3 regions of the Microbacterium sp. Y832 genome follow, and region 3 is predicted to be linked to each of the others. Evidence: predicted binding sites of a transcription regulator. Region 3 holds the regulator's gene; each other region holds the start of a gene.
What was found. The regulator HrcA, encoded in region 3, represses chaperone genes, less so after heat shock. The targets are predictions, from matches to a motif close to TTNGCACTCGNNNNNNNCGAGTGCNAA.

Region 1: the regulator HrcA is predicted to act here: its motif matches at 1,625-1,651, upstream of groL (chaperonin GroEL).
Region 2: the regulator HrcA is predicted to act here: its motif matches at 2,774-2,800, upstream of groES (co-chaperone GroES).

What each region holds. Positions count from the first base shown of each region.
Region 1 is NZ_JBYHFM010000002.1:37,645-43,815, forward strand. Features, by position in the region: gene groL (chaperonin GroEL) at 1-1,588, opposite strand, end outside; gene AC25YV_RS02895 (LytR C-terminal domain-containing protein) at 1,698-2,270, opposite strand; gene AC25YV_RS02900 (DUF3263 domain-containing protein) at 2,280-2,522, opposite strand; gene AC25YV_RS02905 (DUF2332 domain-containing protein) at 2,532-3,521, opposite strand; gene msrB (peptide-methionine (R)-S-oxide reductase MsrB) at 3,613-4,020, shown strand; gene AC25YV_RS02915 (nitroreductase family protein) at 4,080-4,631, shown strand; gene AC25YV_RS02920 (DMT family transporter) at 4,628-5,572, opposite strand; tRNA gene AC25YV_RS02925 (tRNA-Thr) at 5,607-5,679, opposite strand; gene AC25YV_RS02930 (DsbA family protein) at 5,711-6,171, opposite strand, start outside.
Region 2 is NZ_JBYHFM010000002.1:406,597-412,767, forward strand. Features, by position in the region: gene AC25YV_RS04760 (ABC transporter substrate-binding protein) at 1-1,053, opposite strand, end outside; gene rarD (EamA family transporter RarD) at 1,235-2,179, opposite strand; gene groES (co-chaperone GroES) at 2,396-2,692, opposite strand; gene AC25YV_RS04775 (class I SAM-dependent methyltransferase) at 2,828-4,015, shown strand; gene AC25YV_RS04780 (hypothetical protein) at 4,086-4,556, opposite strand; gene tsaD (tRNA (adenosine(37)-N6)-threonylcarbamoyltransferase complex transferase subunit TsaD) at 4,553-5,617, opposite strand; gene rimI (ribosomal protein S18-alanine N-acetyltransferase) at 5,614-6,111, opposite strand; gene tsaB (tRNA (adenosine(37)-N6)-threonylcarbamoyltransferase complex dimerization subunit type 1 TsaB) at 6,108-6,171, opposite strand, start outside.
Region 3 is NZ_JBYHFM010000003.1:400,008-406,178, reverse strand. Features, by position in the region: gene AC25YV_RS07615 (DUF1990 domain-containing protein) at 1-636, shown strand, start outside; gene hemW (radical SAM family heme chaperone HemW) at 639-1,856, shown strand; gene hrcA (heat-inducible transcriptional repressor HrcA) at 1,937-2,977, shown strand; gene dnaJ (molecular chaperone DnaJ) at 3,030-4,139, shown strand; gene AC25YV_RS07595 (16S rRNA (uracil(1498)-N(3))-methyltransferase) at 4,143-4,898, shown strand; gene AC25YV_RS07590 (HIT domain-containing protein) at 4,922-5,269, shown strand; gene AC25YV_RS07585 (PhoH family protein) at 5,322-6,171, shown strand, end outside.

The DNA of each region.
Region 1 (6,171 bases), on a different contig from region 3:
GCATCGCCGAAGCCTTCTCGGGCTTGTCGGCGACGACGACCTCGGTGGTCAGGAACAGTCCAGCGATCGACGCAGCGTTCTGCAGCGCCGAGCGCGTGACCTTGGCCGGGTCGATGATGCCCTGTGCGAACATGTCGCCGTACTCGCCGGTCGCGGCGTTGAGGCCGTGACCCGGGGGAAGCTCGGACACCTTGTTCGCGACGACACCGGGCTCGAGACCGGCGTTCAGCGCGATCTGCTTGAGCGGCGCCTCGATCGCGACGCGAACGATGTTCGCACCGGTCGCCTCGTCACCCGAGAGCTGCAGGCCCGCGAGGACCTTCCTGCCGGCCTGGATGAGCGCGACGCCACCACCGGCGACGATGCCCTCTTCGACGGCGGCCTTCGCGTTGCGAACGGCGTCTTCGATGCGGTGCTTGCGCTCCTTCAGCTCGACCTCGGTCGCTGCACCCGCCTTGATGACGGCAACGCCGCCGGCGAGCTTGGCGAGACGCTCCTGGAGCTTCTCGCGGTCGTAGTCGCTGTCGGTGTTCTCGATCTCGCGACGGATCTGGGTCACGCGACCTTCGATCTGCTCGGCATCGCCGACACCCTCGATGATCGTCGTCTCGTCCTTCGTGACGATGACCTTGCGGGCACGGCCGAGCAGGTCCAGCGTCGCGTTCTCGAGCTTGAGGCCGACCTCTTCCGTGATGACCTGTCCACCCGTGAGGATCGCGATGTCCTGCAGCTGGGCCTTGCGGCGGTCACCGAAGCCGGGAGCCTTGACGGCGACCGACTTGAAGATGCCGCGGATCTTGTTGAGAACGAGCGTCGCGAGAGCTTCACCCTCGACGTCCTCGGCGATGATGACGAGCTCCTTGCCGTCCTGGATCACCTTGTCGACGATGGGGAGAAGATCCTTGATGTTCGAGATCTTCTGGTTCGCGATGAGGATGTACGGGTCCTCGAAGACCGCCTCCTGGCGGTCGGGGTCCGTGACGAAGTAGGGGTTGATGTAGCCCTTGTCGAAGCGCATGCCCTCGGTGAGCTCGAGCTCGGTGCCGAAGGTCTGCGACTCCTCGACCGTGACGACGCCTTCCTTGCCGACCTTGTCGATGGCCTCGGCGATCAGTGCGCCGATTTCTTCGTCAGCAGCCGAGATCGATGCGGTGGCAGCGATCTCCTCCTTCGTCTCGACCTCCTTGGCCGAAGCGAGCAGTTCGTCGGAGATGGCCGCGACGGCCTTCTCGATGCCCTTCTTGAGGCTGATGGGGTCGGCGCCGGCTGCGACGTTGCGCAGGCCCTCACGCACGAGTGCCTGAGCGAGGACGGTAGCCGTCGTCGTGCCGTCACCGGCGACGTCGTCGGTCTTCTTCGCGACCTCCTTGACCAGCTCTGCGCCGATCTTCTCGTACGGGTCGTCGAGCTCGATCTCCTTGGCGATCGAGACGCCGTCGTTCGTGATCGTGGGAGCGCCCCACTTCTTCTCGAGTACGACGTTGCGACCGCGCGGGCCGAGCGTCACCTTGACGGCGTCAGCCAGCGTGTTGAGGCCGCGCTCGAGGCCACGACGGGCCTCTTCGTCGAAAGCGATGATCTTTGCCATGTGTGTCTCGTCCCTCCCGGACGTGGGCTTGCGGAATTAGCACTCAAACGTACGGAGTGCTAACGCTCATTCTGGCACTCGACCTATGCGAGTGCAAGCCGCATGCCCGTCAGTCGGTCGGCGCGGGCTCAGGAGGGGTCGACGTGCGGTCGAGACCGACGACGATCGTGAGCTGGCGGGTGTCAGGGTCGCCGAGCTGATACGCCTCGCTCTGCTCGATCTCGGCCCCGCCGATGACGTCTGCCAGGCCCAGCGCGGCTGCTTCGTCGGCGGCGTCGAGATAGAAGACGGTCGTCACGGCGAAGTCGTCACTGCCGGCGCCGCTGGCCAGGACGTTGTCGGCGGGCCAGCCCGCGGCGACCACGACGTCTTTCAGCTGGGTCGCGAGGCCCTCTTCGGGCGTCGCGTTGAGCACGTTGACGGTGTACGTCGTGTCGATGACGGGTTCGACCTGCACGGTCGGCTCGGGTGTCGGCGCCGGTGCGGGAAAGAGTTCGACGCGGCCGGATGCCAGAAGCGTGCCGAAGATTCCGACGGTGATGAGCACGATCGTCGCGAGCGTCGCCCACAGCAGCACGACCCAGCCGCGCATGCGGGGGTTCTCGGCGCGATGGGCGCCTACTCGGCCCACTTCTGCCGGGATCTCATCGAAGCGATCCCGCGGGAAGGTCGATTTCGGCACTCCCCGAGACTACCCGTCCGCGCGCTGAAGCCTCGCCTGCTCACGCGCGTCGCGCAGACGCCTCAGCCGCTTCACGAGCATCGGATCGTGGGCCTGCGCCTCGGCCGTGCCGAGCAGGCGGCCGAGCAGCTGGTAGTACCGTGCGGGCGAGAGACCGAGATCGGCACGGATCGCCTCTTCTTTGGCGCCCGCGTGCCGACGCCACTCCGCCTCGAAAGCGAGGATGGCGCGATCGCGGTCACTGAGGGGCACGCCCTCACGCTAACGCGCGAACCCCGTCACGCCCGCGCGCCACTCCACGCTCTGCCCGAGTGGGTCGACTGCCGCCAGTGCCACCCCGTCGAGGCCGAGCACGAACCCGTTCCACGTCGCGGGATCGATCGGCGGATGCCACGCCTCATGCAGACCCGGTGGGTCGATCGTGACCCACGAGGCGTCAAGCCCGCGGATCGTCTCGATGAGCCGCTCGCGGCCCCGACGGGGAATGTGCGGCAGCACCCCGGGCGTCGTGACGACGACGCGGGCTCCCGCCGGCGCCTGCGCCACGAGCGCCTCGAGCACACCGGGCTCGGTCGCATCGCCGCGCACGAGCAGCGGCGGATCGGCCGCGACGATGTCCAGCGCCGCCGTGATCCGCTCGGCCCGGCCGTGCTCACCCGGCCAGACCAGGGCGGCGAGGAACCGGCGGTCGGCCGGGTCTGCGGCATCCCTCGGCTCGAGGTCGATGCCGGCACGCCACACGATCTCAGGCAGCCGCAGCGGCGGTTCACCGCTCACCGCCGAGGCGAGCACGACGGGCGACTTCCCCGTCGCCGGGTCGAGATCCGGACCCCCGTCGTACCGGTACGAGTAGTGGTCTGGGTAGAGGCACAGCCCCGCGCTCGCGCCCACCTCGACGAGCGCGATCGGGCCGTCGATCATGCTGAGCGCGGGCAGCAGCGCGGCACAGCGCAGCGGCTCGTTGGTCTGCAGGCTGCGACCGGATGCCTCGGCCACGACCTCGTCGGCATGGTCGGCGACCCACGCCGCCCACTCCGGGAACGACCGCTCGGGTGCGCCGAGCATCCGTGTGACGGCGAACACGAGCGGCGGCTGACGACGGGTCGCGGGGATCCGCGCGAGGATCGCCGCCGTGCCCGGGTCGCGCGCCACTCCGGCGGCCCAGTCCTCGTACAGGGCCGACCGACCCCGAGCCTCGGCCGCGGCGAACCGCGCGTAACGGTCGACGGTGGCGGCGGCATCCGGATGCATGACCTCATTCTCGCGGCGACTCGGCCCGTCATGTCGGAACAGGCGCGTGCCCTCTGGGGTTGAATGTTCAAGAGCATCGAGGAGAACCCACATGACGTACGAGATCAACAAGACCGACGAGCAGTGGCGCGAAGAGCTGACGCCCGAGCAGTACGCGGTGCTGCGCCAGGCGGGCACCGAGCGGGCGTGGACGGGCGAACTGCTCGACGAGAGCCGCGCGGGACTGTACGCGTGCGCCGCGTGCGGGGCCGAGCTGTTCCGCAGCGGCACGAAGTTCGATTCGCACTGCGGGTGGCCGAGCTTCTACGAATCGGTCCGCCCCGAGGCGGTCGAGCTGATCGAAGACACCAGCCACGGCATGGTGCGCACCGAAGTGCGATGTGCCGCGTGCGGCTCGCACCTGGGCCATGTGTTCCCCGACGGCTTCGGCACGCCCACGGGCGATCGCTACTGCATGAACTCGCTGTCGCTCTCGTTCGCACCCGAGGGTGAGGCGTGACGGCCGCCCCAGCTTCTCCCCCCGCCGACGACACATCGCCGAGCGGTGTCTCCGGGAGCGTGAGCCCGACCCTCGATGCCGTCCGCGCGCGGCGCTCGTGGTCGAAGGTCACCGATGAGGCTCCGACGCACGAAGAGCTGCTGACGCTCGTGTCTGCGGCGGCGCGCGTCGCCGACCATTCCTCGCTGCGCCCGTGGCGACTGATCGAACTGCGCGGAGCCGACCGCGAGCGCCTGGGTGCCGCCCTGGCGAAGGCTGCCGGTGACTCCGAGCCGTCGCAGAAGCCGCTGCGGGCGCCGCTGCTCATCGCGGTCGTGGCGAGCTATCGCAAGAGCGACAAGGTGCCCCGCTGGGAGCAGGAGGCCGTCGCCTCCGGCGTCGCGCACATGCTCAGCCTGCTTCTGGACGACGCGGGCTGGGGTGTCATATGGCGGACCGGCCCGCTGACCCGGTCGAAGGCCGTCGCGAAAGCGCACGGTCTCGGCAAGCGCGAAGAGCTGCTCGGCTGGCTGTACGTCGGCGGCAAGCCCTCGGCGAAGGCGGGCCCCCGCCGCGAGATCGACGCGCGAGCCTTCGTCTCGCCGATGCCGGCGGGCAAGAAGAAGTCCTAGCCCTCTTCGTGCCGCGGACGCCGTCGTCGCCACGGTGCGACCGCGACGACGACCGACGCCAGGGCGATTCCCACCATGATGCTCACCTGCAGGGGGCCGGGGCCCTCGGCCGCCGGCCACAGCGCGTCCAGCGCGACCGAGGTCACGAGCTGTCCGACGACGGTGCCGAGGCCGAGGAGCAGCACGCCCGTCTGGGCGACGAGCGCCGCCGACAGGAAGATGTACGTGACCCCGAGCGCACCGCCGAGGTAGAGCCACGGTTCGGTCGGGAAGGCCCGCGGCGGTCCCGAGACGATACCGCTCACGGCGGCGGCGACGACGAGGATGAGCGTTCCGCCGATGAAGTTCACGAGCGTCGCGGTGAGGGGTGTGCCCACGCGCTGCCGCAGTCGGCCGTTCGTCGCCTGCTGCCACGCGATCCCGACGCCCGCGAGGAAGGGCATGACGAGCATCCACAGCGGGATGCCGCGCACGGCGTCGCCCACGAGCGAGACGCCGACCGCGGTGAGCGCGAGCACTCCCCCGAGAAGCCGCGGAACGGTCACGGCGACGACGCCGGCCGGCCCGTAGCCGAGCCGGTCGAGCACGAGCCCGTTGACGGCCTGCCCCGCGACGACGCCGACTGTGAACAGCGCCACGCCGATGACGGCGACCGCGACGCCCTGCGTCGCGACCGTGAGCGCTCCGGCTGCACCGCCCGCCAGCATCCACCACGGGATCCTGCGCTCGCGCACTCCCGCCGCGAGGGCGCGGAATCCGCGGCGCCCCACGGGCAGCGCGGCCGACAGCACGATGAGCAGAAGCAGGCCGGAGCCGAACGACACGGCGGCGGCGACGAAGCCGTCGTCCAGGCGCACGCCGAGCACGCCGTTGATGCGTGCTTGCACGGCGGTCAGGGCGCCGATGATCGCAGCACCCAGAAGGGCGATCCAGACGGGCAAGCGTCCTTCGTCGCCACGGGAGTCAGCCGTCACGAGCCGGCTGCGGGACTTGAACCCGCAACCCCCTAATTACAAGTTAGGTGCGCTACCAATTGCGCCAAGCCGGCGAAGTCACCCATTCTATCGGGCTGCCGAGGGCTACTCGGACGGCGTCGCGGTGGGGGTCGGCGTGGGGGTCGCCTCGTAGTAGGCGTGGCTTGCCATCGTCAGCACGAACTGTGCGAACTCCTTGGGGTCATCGAGCGCCCCGACATAGGGAGCGCCGTTGACGAGCACCATGGGGGTTCCCGTGAGGGACACGCCATCGGTGTCGGGCAGTCCGCTCAGCGCGCGCTCGGTGGCCTCTTTCGCCCACGAGACGAAGGACTGCTCCTCGATGCAGTTGCGCACGACCTTGGGTGAATCGACACCGCTCGCCTGGGCGATGTCCGCCAGGACGACGTCGGAGAACCCGTCGGAATCGAGTTCGGGCTGCTGCGAGAGCAGCGCGTGGTTGTAGGCGAAGAACGCGTCGGGAGAGTGCGTGGCCACACAGGCCGCGGCGCTCGCGGCGCGCAACGAGTACTTCGTGCCGTTCGACTTGGCCGTGAGCATCGCGA
Region 2 (6,171 bases), on a different contig from region 3:
GATCTCAGCGGCGTCCGTCGAGTTCGCGGCCAGAGCAGCGAGCGCCAGGAGCACGACGGCGTCGTAGGACTCACCGGCGTAGTTGAAGTCGACGAGTTCCTCGCCGGCCTGCTCCTGCCACTGCGCCATGAGGCGGTCCTGGAAGTCGTCCGAGAGCACCGGGCCGGGCTGCGTGCCCTTCGAGCCGGTGATGTCCACGGGCATGTCAGCACCCCACTGCGAGGTGTTGCCGTCGACGAAGTAGAACTTCGAGCCGTCGAAGCCGCTGTTGACGAACGACGGAGCGATCGTCGCGGTCTCTTCGAAGCCGATGACCGCGATGGCCTCCGGGTTCTGCGCGAGGATCGACGACACCTGAGCCGAGAAGTTCGTGTCACCGGCGTTGTAGGACTCGGATGCCACAACCTGGCCACCCGTGGCCTCGAACGTCTCGGTCAGCGCGGCCTCGAGGCCCGTGCCGTACGCGTCGTTGAGGTAGATGATGCCGAGCGTCGATGCGCCGTCTTCGGCGATCAGGTTGCCCAGCACCTCGCCCTGCAGCAGGTCGCTGGGAGCGGTGCGGAAGTAGAGGCCGTTGTCGTCCCACGTCGTGAAGTCGGGCGACGTGTTGGCGGGCGAGAACGTGATGACGCCGGCACCGACTGCCTGGTCGAGGAAGAGCTTGGTGACGCCCGATGCCGCAGCACCGATGATCGCCTGAACGCCGTTGCCGAGGAGGCGCGGGACGGTGGTCTCGTAGGCCTTGTTGTCGGGGTCGCCCGAGTCGCCGTACTCGACATCGACAGTGATGCCCTTGGCTGCTTCGTTGATCTCTGCGACGGCGAGGCCGACGCCGGCCTCTTCCGGCGGGCCGAGGAACGCGAGCGCACCGGTCTGGGGCAGCACGGTTCCGATGCTGAGCGTGAGGTCACGCTCTTCCGACGTGTTGGGTGATTCGGTGCTGTCGCCACCCGTTCCTCCGCCGGCGCAGCCGGCGAGAACGAGTGCACTGGCACCGGCGAGCGCGATGCCGCCGAGAATGGCGGACTTGCGCGAGCGGGTGAAGACGCTCATGTTTCTCCTTGTTGTGGGTGACGGGGCTCGGCTCGGGTGCCGTCCCAATGGTCATAACCTAACGGCGCAATGGGCGCCGCAGTGTTGCCATTCGTTAACGATCTATAACGGAAGCGCGATCGGCTGCCGCAGGCCCCGGTATTCCGCGGATTCCGCCTCGCGTCGCGGGGTGCTGCCCCGGTCAGCGCACGCGCTGGCGCCGCGATCGGCGCACGTGCAGGACCGAATCCGCCATGAGCACGGCGAGCGCCACCCACACGAGCGCGAAACCGATCCATCGTTCGAGAGGCATCGGCTCACCGAGGATCCACGCCCCCGAGATGAACTGCAGGAAGGGGGTGATGAACTGCAGCAGTCCGATCACCGTGAGAGACGTGCGGCGCGTTCCTGCGGCGAAGAGCAGCAGCGGCACGGCCGTGACGATCCCCGCAAGACTCAGAAGCACGGTGTGTCCGGCGCCGTTCGCGCCGTAGGTGAGACCGGTCGTCGTCGCGACCACGATCAAGATGACCGTCGCGATCGGCATGAGCCACAAGGTCTCGAGCGTCAGTCCGCTGACGGCGTCGACCGCCGGACCGACCTTCTTCTTCACCAGGCCGTAGAGGCTGAACGATGCCGCGAGCGTCAGCGCGATCCACGGCACGGAACCGTATCCCACGATGATGACGACGACTGCCGCCCCGGCGATTCCGATCGCGACCCACTGCGTGATGCGCAGCCTCTCGTGCAGCACGAGCACCCCGAGCAGGACGGTGGCGATCGGGTTGATGAAGTAGCCGAGGCTCGTCTCGATCACGTGGCCCGACAGCGCCCCGATGATGAAGACCTGCCAGTTGACGTAGATGAACACGGCTGCGAGGGCGGTGAGCCCGAGCACCTTGGGCTGGCGGAACAGTCGCGCCAACCGCCCCCATGTGCGCGTCACCGACAGCAGCAGCACGCAGAAGATCAGCGACAGCACGATGCGCCAGGCGACGATCTCCCAGGGACCGGTCGGAACGAGCAAGACGAAGTACAGCGGCAGAAAGCCCCACCACAGGTACGCCGCGAAGCCGTAGATCCCACCGAGAAGGCGTTCACGCTCGGCCGCACTGCGTCGGACCGGGATCGGTACGCCGCCCGTGATGACGGCGGCTTCACCGAGGTCACCGCCCGTCACGTCAGCGGGCTCGGCGGCGGGCAGGTCTCGGGTCACCAGTCCACCCTAGGGCCGGCGGAACACCGCGACGGCCGGTGTGTGAGCGCGGCCCACAGCCCCGGCTCGGCACCGTCCGGAAAACGACGAAGGACTCGGATGCCGGAGCATCCGAGTCCTTCGTATCGCCTCAGTGAGGCGGGGTTCTCAGCGGACGACGACCGCGAGGACGTCGCGCGCCGACAGAACGAGCAGGTCGTCCCCGCCGAACTTGACCTCGGTGCCGCCGTACTTGCTGTAGATCACACGGTCGCCGACAGCGACGTCGAGCGGAATACGGTTGCCGTTGTCGTCGATACGGCCGGGGCCGACCGCCACGACCTCGCCCTCCTGGGGCTTCTCCTTGGCGGTGTCAGGGATGACCAGACCGCTGGACGTGGTCTGCTCGGCCTCGACCTGCTTGATGACGATGCGGTCCTCGAGCGGCTTGATGGAAACCGACACGGTCTACCTCTTCTTTCCTTGAGACTGAAGACTCGTTAGCACCCGCACAGCGAGAGTGCTAACGCAAGTCTAGGCAAAGCGCTAGCACTCGCGCAACGTGAGTGCCAGCTCGATGTCTCAGCCTAGGCTGGCGGGGTGAACACGGCTGAGCTCACCGCGCTGCTCACCCCCGAGGGGATGCGGCTGCTCGACGAGCTGCCCGCCGCGCACTCGACCGATGACGTCGCCCGCACCGTCACGCGCCTGCGCCGTGCCGGGCACGCCCCCGACCTCGTCTCGGCCGTCGTCTCGCAGGCGCGCCTGCGCGAGCGAGCGCGCGCCAAGTTCGGTGATCTCGCTGAGCGGATGCTGTTCACGCGGGCGGGCCTCGAGCAGGCGACGCGACTGCCCGTCGCGGTGCGCCATGCCGCTCGGTTCCGCGAGGCGGGTCTGACGCGGGTCGCCGATCTCGGCTGCGGCATCGGCGGGGACGCGCTCGGATTCGCGGGCCTGGGGCTGCGGGTGTCGGCGGTCGACGCGGATGAGATCACCGCCGCGATCGCCGCATACAACCTCGCACCGTTCGGCGACGACGTGACGGTCGCACACGGCACCGCCGAGACGTTCGATCTCGCCACGACGGATGCCGTGTGGCTCGACCCCGCGCGCCGGACAGCCGGCCGCACCGAGACGACCCGCACTCGGCCCGAGGACTGGTCGCCGTCTCTCGAGTGGGTCTTCGCGCTGGCCGAGCGAATGCCCGCCGGGGTCAAGCTCGGACCGGGGCTCGACCGCGACATGATCCCTGCCGGTGTCGAGGCTCAGTGGGTCAGCGCCGACGGATCGACGATCGAGCTGGTGCTGTGGTCGGGGGCGCTCGCGCGCCCCGGCATCCGTCGCTCCGCGCTCGTGATGCGCGGCGACGCGGCGCATGAGCTGACGGCCGGGGCCGATGCCGCCGATGAGCCGGCGCGGCCGCTCGGGGAGTACCTGCACGAGCCCGACGGAGCGGTCATCCGCGCGCGCCTGATCGGCGACGTCGCCCGTTCGCTGGATGCCGGCATGCTCGACGAGCACATCGCGTATCTCACCTCGGATTCACCACTCACCTCGCCCTTCGTCTCGACGTTCCGGGTGCGCGAAGAGCTGCCCGCCGATGTGCGCAAGCTCGGCGCGGCGCTGCGTGAACGCGGCATCGGCCGGCTCGAGATCAAGAAGCGCGGCGTCGACGTCGACCCGGCCGTGCTGCGTCGGTCGCTCAAGCTGCGCGGTGACGCCGCCGCAACGCTGTTCCTCACACGCATCGGCACCCGCCGCGTCGCCCTCCTCGCCGACCGGCTCTGAGCACTGCGCAGCAGCCGGGTCTGTGCCCGACACCCCGGCGCGGCCCGTGACGGAGGTCACGCAGGCGCGGTCAGGCGAAGAGGTTCAGCTGTCCGGCCGCCCACAGCAGCCACCCGGCGCTGTACACGATCGAGACCGAGCCCAGGACGATCGCCCAGACCGCCGTGGCACGACTCTCGACGGGGTTGCGCAGCGCGACGATGCCGAGGATGACGCCGACGAGCCCGACGGGGAAAGCCCAGCCCACCAGGAGTGAGCCGATGAGTCCCACGATCGCGAACCCGAGCGCCCAGCCCGCAAGCCCGCGCGATGCGGGCGGCGGCATGAGCCATTCCACCGTCGCTGCGGCGTAGTCCTCGCTGCCCGGCTCGGCCGGATGCAGCTCGGTCGTCACGTCGACGGGAGCGGTCGGCAGCCGCGAGAACCCGCCGCGGTGAGCACCGGGCAGGGGCACGGCGTCGACGGCGAGGTCGACGTCGGGTGACGCCGGCCCCACGGCGGGCGTGACCGGAACGGGCCGGCGGGCATCGGCGTCGGTCACGCGTCCTCCTCGGCAACCTGGATCTCGGTGACGGGCAGGGTCGAATCCGCACCGAAGGAGAGCGTCGACGGCGGGCGACCCGACATGATGAGCTCGGAAGCGAGGGCGGCGATCATGGCGCCATTATCAGTGCACAGCGACAGCGGTGGAATGCGCACCTGCACACCCGCGGCATCCGCCCTCTCGATCGCGACGTCGCGCAGTCGGCGATTGGCGATGACTCCCCCGCCCAGCAGAAGCCGCGGCACGCCGTGATCGGCGCATGCCGCGAGAGCCTTGGTGACCAGCACGTCGACGACCGCTTCGCGGAAGGATGCCGCGACATCGGCGACCGGAATGGGCTCCCCCGCCGCCTCGCGCTGTTCGATCCAGCGTGCGACCGCGGTCTTCAGCCCCGAGAACGAGAAGTCGTAGCGGTGGCGCGCCATGTCCGAGGCGCGCGACAGCCCGCGCGGGAACCGGATCGCGGTGGGGTCGCCCTCGGCGGCGGCACGGTCGATCTCGGGCCCACCGGGGTAGGGCAGCCCGAGAATGCGGGCGATCTTGTCGAAGGCCTCGCCCGCGGCGTCGTCCATGGTCTCGCCGAGGAGCTCGACGTCGCTCGTGAGATCGCGCACCAGCAGAAGCGAGGTGTGTCCGCCGCTGACGAGCAGGGCGACGGTCGGGTACTCGACCTCGTCACCCGTCAGAATGTCGGCGGCGATGTGCCCGACGAGGTGATTGACGGCGTAGAGAGGCGTGCCGAGCGAGACGGCGAGAGCCTTCGCTGCCCCGACGCCGACCATGAGCGCGCCCGCGAGCCCGGGCCCGCTCGTGACGGCGACGGCGTCGATCTCGTCCAGAGAGACGTGTGCGTCGGCAAGGGCCGCCTCGATCGAGGGCTGCAGGGCTTCGAGGTGCGCCCGAGCGGCCACTTCGGGCACCACGCCGCCGAAGCGGGCGTGCTCGTCCATCGAACTCGCGATCGTGTTGCTGAGCAGGGTGCGGCCGCGCACGATGCCGATTCCGGTCTCGTCGCAGCTCGTCTCGATGCCCAGCACGAGGGGTTCGCGGCGGTTCACGCGTGTGCTCCCGCATCGGCGGGTGCCGCTCCGTGCGCGGCCTGCCAGCCGGCGAGGGCGAGTCGCATCACGACGGCGTCGACGTCGTCGGGCTGGTAGTAGCGCGCACGTCGCCCCATCTCGAGGAACCCTTCTGAGACATACAGAGCCTGCGCGACCGGGTTGTCGGCGCGCACCTCGAGGAAGACGTCGCGGACGCCGCGTCGCACGGCTTCGTCGAGCAGCGCGCGCAGCAGCGCGCGGCCGCGGCCACGACCCCGGGCCTCCTGCGCGATCGTGATCGTCTGCACGTCGGCATCCCTGGCCCCGGCGATCGCCCGCAGCCCGGCATACCCCGAGACATGTCCCGCGGTCTCGTCGACGACGTAATAGCCGTGCGGCGAGGCGAGTTCCTCCTTCATCATGCCTTCGCTCCAGGCATCCGACGGGAACGAGGCACGCTCGAGCGCCATGATGGCAGTGAGGTCGCCGGCCGTCGCGCGTCGCAGACTCATGCGCCCACCCGCTTGCGGGCGGCGGGCGGGGTCACATCGGGCGCGCGCAGGTACAGCGCA
Region 3 (6,171 bases):
TTTCGGGACGGAACCGTCGACTACGCCGCCGTCGGGGCCACGCAGGCTCCCGACCTCATGGGCTACCCACCCGAGCGCAGCATTCCGGCAGAGGAATCCTGGCGGATCGGCAGCGGCGAGGCGCGGTTTCACAGCGCGAGCGAAGCCCTGCTCTCGTGGGGCGCGCAGCGCGGCGCAGGACTTGCGCTGCGGGATGTGCGCCCGGCCGCCGGGCCGATGTACTCGGGCGTCGGCTTCGACGCCGAGGGCAACCCCATCGCGCCGAGCCGCACCGATGCCGAGCAGCGGTTCGACGCCGACGGCACGCCGTTCGTCTCCAGCGGCACCAGCGTGCGGGTGCACGGGCGCGTGAGAGGACTGAACGGCGACGCCGAACTGCGCGTCATCTTCGTCGTCGAAGAGCCCCGCCGCGTCGGCTTCGCGCTCGGCACAGTCGGCGGTTCGGTCGTGAGCGGCGAAGAGTCGTTCATGATCGACTGGCACGAGAACGACGAAGTGTGGTTCACGGTGCGCGCGTTCGATGCCCCCGTCTCCCCGCTGTACCGTCTGGTGCCCGCGCTGACACGGCGCCGCCGCCGTGAGCTGTTCACGCGCTACCTGCGTGCGATCTCGCCGCTGTACACGACGCCCGCCTGACGATGGGCTCCGCACTTCCGCTCGGCGATCCCGCTCCGCCCGACGGCCGCCTTCCGGCCGGCGCCGCCGTCGATCAGAGCACGCCCTTCGGCGTTTACCTGCACGTGCCCTTCTGCGTCGTGCGGTGCGGCTACTGCGATTTCAACACCTACACGTCGACCGAACTGCGCGGGGCGCGTCAGGACGAGTTCGCCGACACGCTGCTGCAGGAAGTGGCGCTGGCGCGGAACGTCCTGGCCGAGCACGGCGATCTGCGGCCCGCGGCGACCGTCTTCTTCGGCGGCGGGACCCCTACCCTGCTGCCGCCCGGCGACCTGGTGCGCATGCTCGCGGGCGTCCGCGACACGTTCGGCATCGCGGACGACGCCGAGATCACCGTCGAGGCCAATCCGGACACGGTGACAGATGCCGTCGCGGCTGAGCTCGCGGCATCCGGCGTCACGCGACTGTCGATCGGTATGCAGTCCGCGGTGCCGCACGTGCTCGCCGCGCTCGATCGCACGCACGAGCCGCGCAATGTCGCGACGGCGGTGGCCGCCGCCCGTCGCGCGGGCCTCGCCGTGAGCCTTGACCTCATCTACGGTGCACCGGGGGAGTCGCTCGATGACTGGCGGGCCTCGCTCGAGGCGGTCACGACGCTGCAGCCCGACCATGTCTCGGCGTACGCGCTCATCATTGAAGACGGCACGAAGCTCGCGCGTCAGATCCGTCGCGGCGAAGTACCCGCACCCGACGACGATCTGCAGGCCGACATGTACGAGTTCGCCGACAGAGTGCTCGCCGAGGCGGGATACGACTGGTACGAGATCTCGAACTGGTCGCGCTCGGCCGCCCAGCGCTCGCGCCACAACCTCGCCTACTGGTCGGGAACCGACTGGTGGGGCTTCGGCCCCGGCGCGCACAGCCACATCGCGGGAACCCGCTTCTGGAACGTCAAGCACCCCGCCGCCTACGCCCAGCGGCTCGCGTCGGGCCTTTCCCCCGCCGCCGGCCGCGAGACGCCGGATGCCGCCGCGCGGGCACTCGAGACCGTGCTGCTGCGCACACGCATCCGCGAGGGGATGCCCCTGGCCGACCTGCCGCCGTCGGCGCGCGCCGGCGTGGCGGGTCTCATCGCAGACGGGCTCATCGAGGGTGCCGCCGCGATCACCGGACGAATCGTGCTGACGCTGCGCGGCCGGCTGCTCGCTGACGCCGTCGTGCGCGCCCTCACGTCATGACGTCGAGTGGGCCGGGCGTCCGCTAGAATTGGCACTCTCTTGCGGTGAGTGCCAGCACGGACGTTTTCGAAGGAGTCGCAGTGGTCAGCGAACGAGGTCTGCAGGTTCTGCGGGCGATCGTGCAGGACTATGTCGACACCCATGAACCGGTCGGCAGCAAGTCCATCGTCGAACGGCATGCCTTCGGCGTGTCGGCTGCGACGATCCGCAACGACATGGCCCAACTCGAAGACGAAGAGCTGATCACGGCTCCGCACACGTCGTCCGGTCGCGTTCCGACCGACAAGGGCTACCGCGTCTTCGTGGACCACCTCGCAGAGCTCCGCCCGCTCAGCCTGGCACAGCGCTCGGCCATCTCGTCGTTCCTCGACGGTTCGAGCGACCTCGACGACGTGCTGTCCCGCTCGGTGCGCGCCCTGACACAGCTGACCGGTCAGGTCGCGATCGTCCAATACCCGTCGTTCGCGCGGGCGACCCTCACCCACGTCGAGCTGGTCCAAATCGGCGGCGGACGGATGCTCGTCGTCCTCGTCACCGACACGGGCCGCGTCTCGCAGCGGCTCGTCTACGTGGGAGACGAGTACGACGATGTCGAGCTCGGCGTCATCCGTGCCGAGATCGCCGCCCTCGTCGTCGGCCGCCCCGTCCGCGACGGGCTGCAGCGCCTCACCGATGACGACGCCGTGCGCGCGGCGAGCACGTCGTCGCGCGATACCGCGATCAGCGCCATCGCGCAGATCGTCGCCGAAGAACTCGACGGGTTCCGTCAGGACCGGCTCGTGATGGCGGGCTCGGCCAACCTCGCCCGGCGCGAGACCGACTTCCGCGGCAGCATCTACCCGCTGCTGCAGGCCATCGAGGAGCAGGTGACGCTGCTCACCCTGATGAGCGAGATGGTCGCCGACGAGCATGGGCTCGCGGCGAGCATCGGTCGTGAAAACGAAGCATTCGGGCTCACCGAGGCCTCGGTGCTCGCGAGTGACTACGACGCGACCGGATCCCGTGCGCGCGTGGGTCTGCTCGGTCCGACCCGCATGGACTACTCCAACAACCTCGCCGCGGTGCGGGCGGTCGCCCGCTACCTCACGCGACTACTCGAAGAAGACGAAGCCGCCCGCTGACGCGGTGACGGCATGACACGACCCCGCGGTGAGCCGCGGAGGGAAGGCGACAGTGGCTGACCACTACGAAGTCCTCGGCGTCGGACGCGACGCCACCACCGACGAGATCAAGAAGGCGTACCGCCGTCTCGCCCGGGAGCTGCACCCCGACGTCAATCCGGGCGAAGAGGCGTCTGAGCGCTTCAAAGAGGTGACGCACGCCTACGACGTGCTGAGCGACGCCGATCAGCGTGCACGCTACGACAGGGGCGGCGATACGCCGTTCGGTGGCGCCGGCGGATTCGGTGGCTTCGGCGACATCTTCGAGACGTTCTTCGGCGCCGCCGGGGGTGGGCGCTCCGGTCGCCCCCGCTCGCGGCGCGAGCGCGGGCAGGATGCCCTCGTGCGGGTCACACTCGAACTGAACGACGTCGTCTTCGGCGTGCACCGCGACATCGAGGTCGACACGGCGGTGCTGTGCGACACGTGCGAAGGGTCGTGCTGCCAGCCGGGCACGTCGCCCGTGACGTGCGACATCTGCCACGGTTCGGGAAATGTGCAGCGACAGGTGCGGAGCCTGCTCGGCAACGTCGTCACGACGCAGCCGTGCAACGTCTGCCAGGGCTACGGCACGACGATCCCTTACCCGTGCGCGACGTGCCAGGGCCAGGGGCGCGTGCGCTCTCGCCGCACCGTGTCGTTGGACATCCCGGCCGGCGTCGAGACCGGCCTGCGCCTGCAGCTGCCGGGCTCGGGCGAGGTCGGGCCGGCGGGCGGTCCGAACGGCGACCTCTACGTCGAGGTGAGCGTGACCCCGCACCCCGTGTTCAGTCGTGACGGCGATGATCTACTCGCGACGCTCGACGTGTCGATGCCCGATGCGATCCTCGGCACGACGACGACCATCGAGTCTCTTGACGGGCCGGTCGAGCTCGAGATCCGCCCCGGCGTGCAGGCCGGCGACGTGCTGACGATCAAGGGCCGCGGCATCACGCCGCTGCGCGGCACCCAGCGCGGCGATCTGCGCGTCGGCGTCCACGTGCTGACCCCGACCCGGCTGGACGGCAAGGAACGGGCGCTCATCGAGGAGTTCGCCAAGCGCACGAAGGCGCCCGGCCCCAAGCTCACCGAACACCACCAGGGGCTCTTCTCGAAGCTGCGGGACCGCTTCCGGAACGGGTGACCGATGCCACTGCACTTCCTGCTCGACGAGCCGACGGCGGCGCAGTCGGGTGACGAGATCACCCTGACGGGCGCCGAAGCCCACCATGCCGCGACCGTGCGGCGCGTGCGCGTCGGCGAAGAGGTCACGGTGGGCGACGGCCGCGGAGCCTGGCTCGCGGGGTCGTGCGTGTCGGTCGCGCCGCGCGAAGTCGTCGTGCGCGTCGACTCGCGTCGCGACGAGCCCCCGCCACGCCCACGCATCGTGCTCGTGCAGGCGCTCGCGAAGGGGGACCGCGACGAACTCGCCGTGCAGGCCGCGACCGAGCTCGGCGTCGACGCGATCGTGCCCTGGCAGGCCGCCCGCAGTGTGTCTCGATGGGGCGAGAAGGCCGAGAAGGGCCGCGCGCGGTGGGCCACCATCGTGCGCGAAGCCGCCAAGCAGGCCCATCGCCCGTGGGTTCCCGAGGTCGAACCGCTCACGACCACGAAGCAGCTGATCGGCCGCGCCGCGGCATCCGTCATGCTCGTGCTCGAGCCGTCCGCGACGGACCGTCTCACCGACATCGTCCGCCCCGCGGATGCACCGGGGGACCCCTGGCACGACGGCGCTGACGTGCTGCTCGTCGTCGGGCCCGAGGGCGGGATCGCGCCCGTGGAGCTCGCCGTGCTGCGCGAGGCCGGAGCCCGGGCCGTGCGTCTGGGAAGCACGGTGCTGCGCACGTCGACGGCGGGGCCTGCAGCCCTCGCGGCCGTGAGTGTCGCCCTCCGCCGCTGGTGACCGGTGCCGATTAGACTGTCCGAATGAGCGAATCGTCGATCTTCACGCGGATCCTCCGCGGGGAGATCCCCTCCGAGATCATCGCCGAGACCGAGAATGCCTTCGCGATCCGCGACATCGCCCCGCAGGCGCCCGTGCACCTCCTCGTGATCCCCAAGACCGAGGAGTACCGGAACGTCGTCGAGCTGGCCGCGGGTGATCCCGCACTGCTGGCCGAACTCGTCGGCCTCGCGAACTCCCTCGCAGCCGAGCACGCCGACGGGGACTTCCGACTCATCTTCAACACGGGCCCCGGTGCGGGTCAGACGGTCTCCCACGTGCACGCCCATGTGCTCGGCGGCGGACTGTCAGAGGAGAGCCTCGGTGCCTGACGACACCCCTGACGGAGCGACCGTTGACCATGTGTACGTCGACGGCGTCGCGATGGTGCAGCTGCTCGGTCCGCAGGACCGCCTGCTGCGGGTCGTCGAGACCGAGCACCCCGGTGTCGACGTTCTCGTGCGCGGCAACGAGATCACCCTCACCGGAGCCGCAGACGCCGTCGCCGCTGCCCGCAGCCTCGTCGACGAGCTGATCCAGATGACCAAGGCCGGCCAGGGTCTCGAACCCGCCGATGTCTCGTCGTCCAGCCGCCTCCTCCGCACAGAAGGCGGACCGCGTCCGTCCGAGGTGCTCGGCGAGGCCATCCTGTCCTCGCGCGGCAGAATCATCCGCCCCAAGACGCCGGGGCAGCGTGCGTACGTCGACGCGATCGATGAGAACACGATCGTCTTCGGCATCGGCCCCGCCGGCACGGGCAAGACCTACCTCGCGATGGCCAAGGCCGTGCAGGCGCTGCAGCGCAAAGAAGTCAGCCGCATCATCCTGAGCCGCCCCGCGATCGAAGCGGGGGAACGTCTCGGGTTCCTTCCGGGAACGCTCACCGACAAGATCGATCCCTACCTGCGGCCGCTCTATGACGCGCTGAACGAGATGATGGATCCCGAGATCGTTCCCAAGCTCATGGCCAGCGGAACGATCGAGGTCGCACCGCTCGCCTACATGCGCGGCAGGACGCTGAACGACTCGTTCGTCGTGCTCGACGAAGCACAGAACACGACGCCCGAACAGATGAAGATGTTCCTCACGCGTCTCGGTTTCGGCACGCGCATGGTCGTCACGGGCGACATCACCCAGATCGACCTGCCCGAGGGCGCGTCGGGGTTGCGGCTCGTGACGCGCGTCCTCAAAGACATCGACGACATCCACTTCGCTCACCTGACGAGCGCCGACG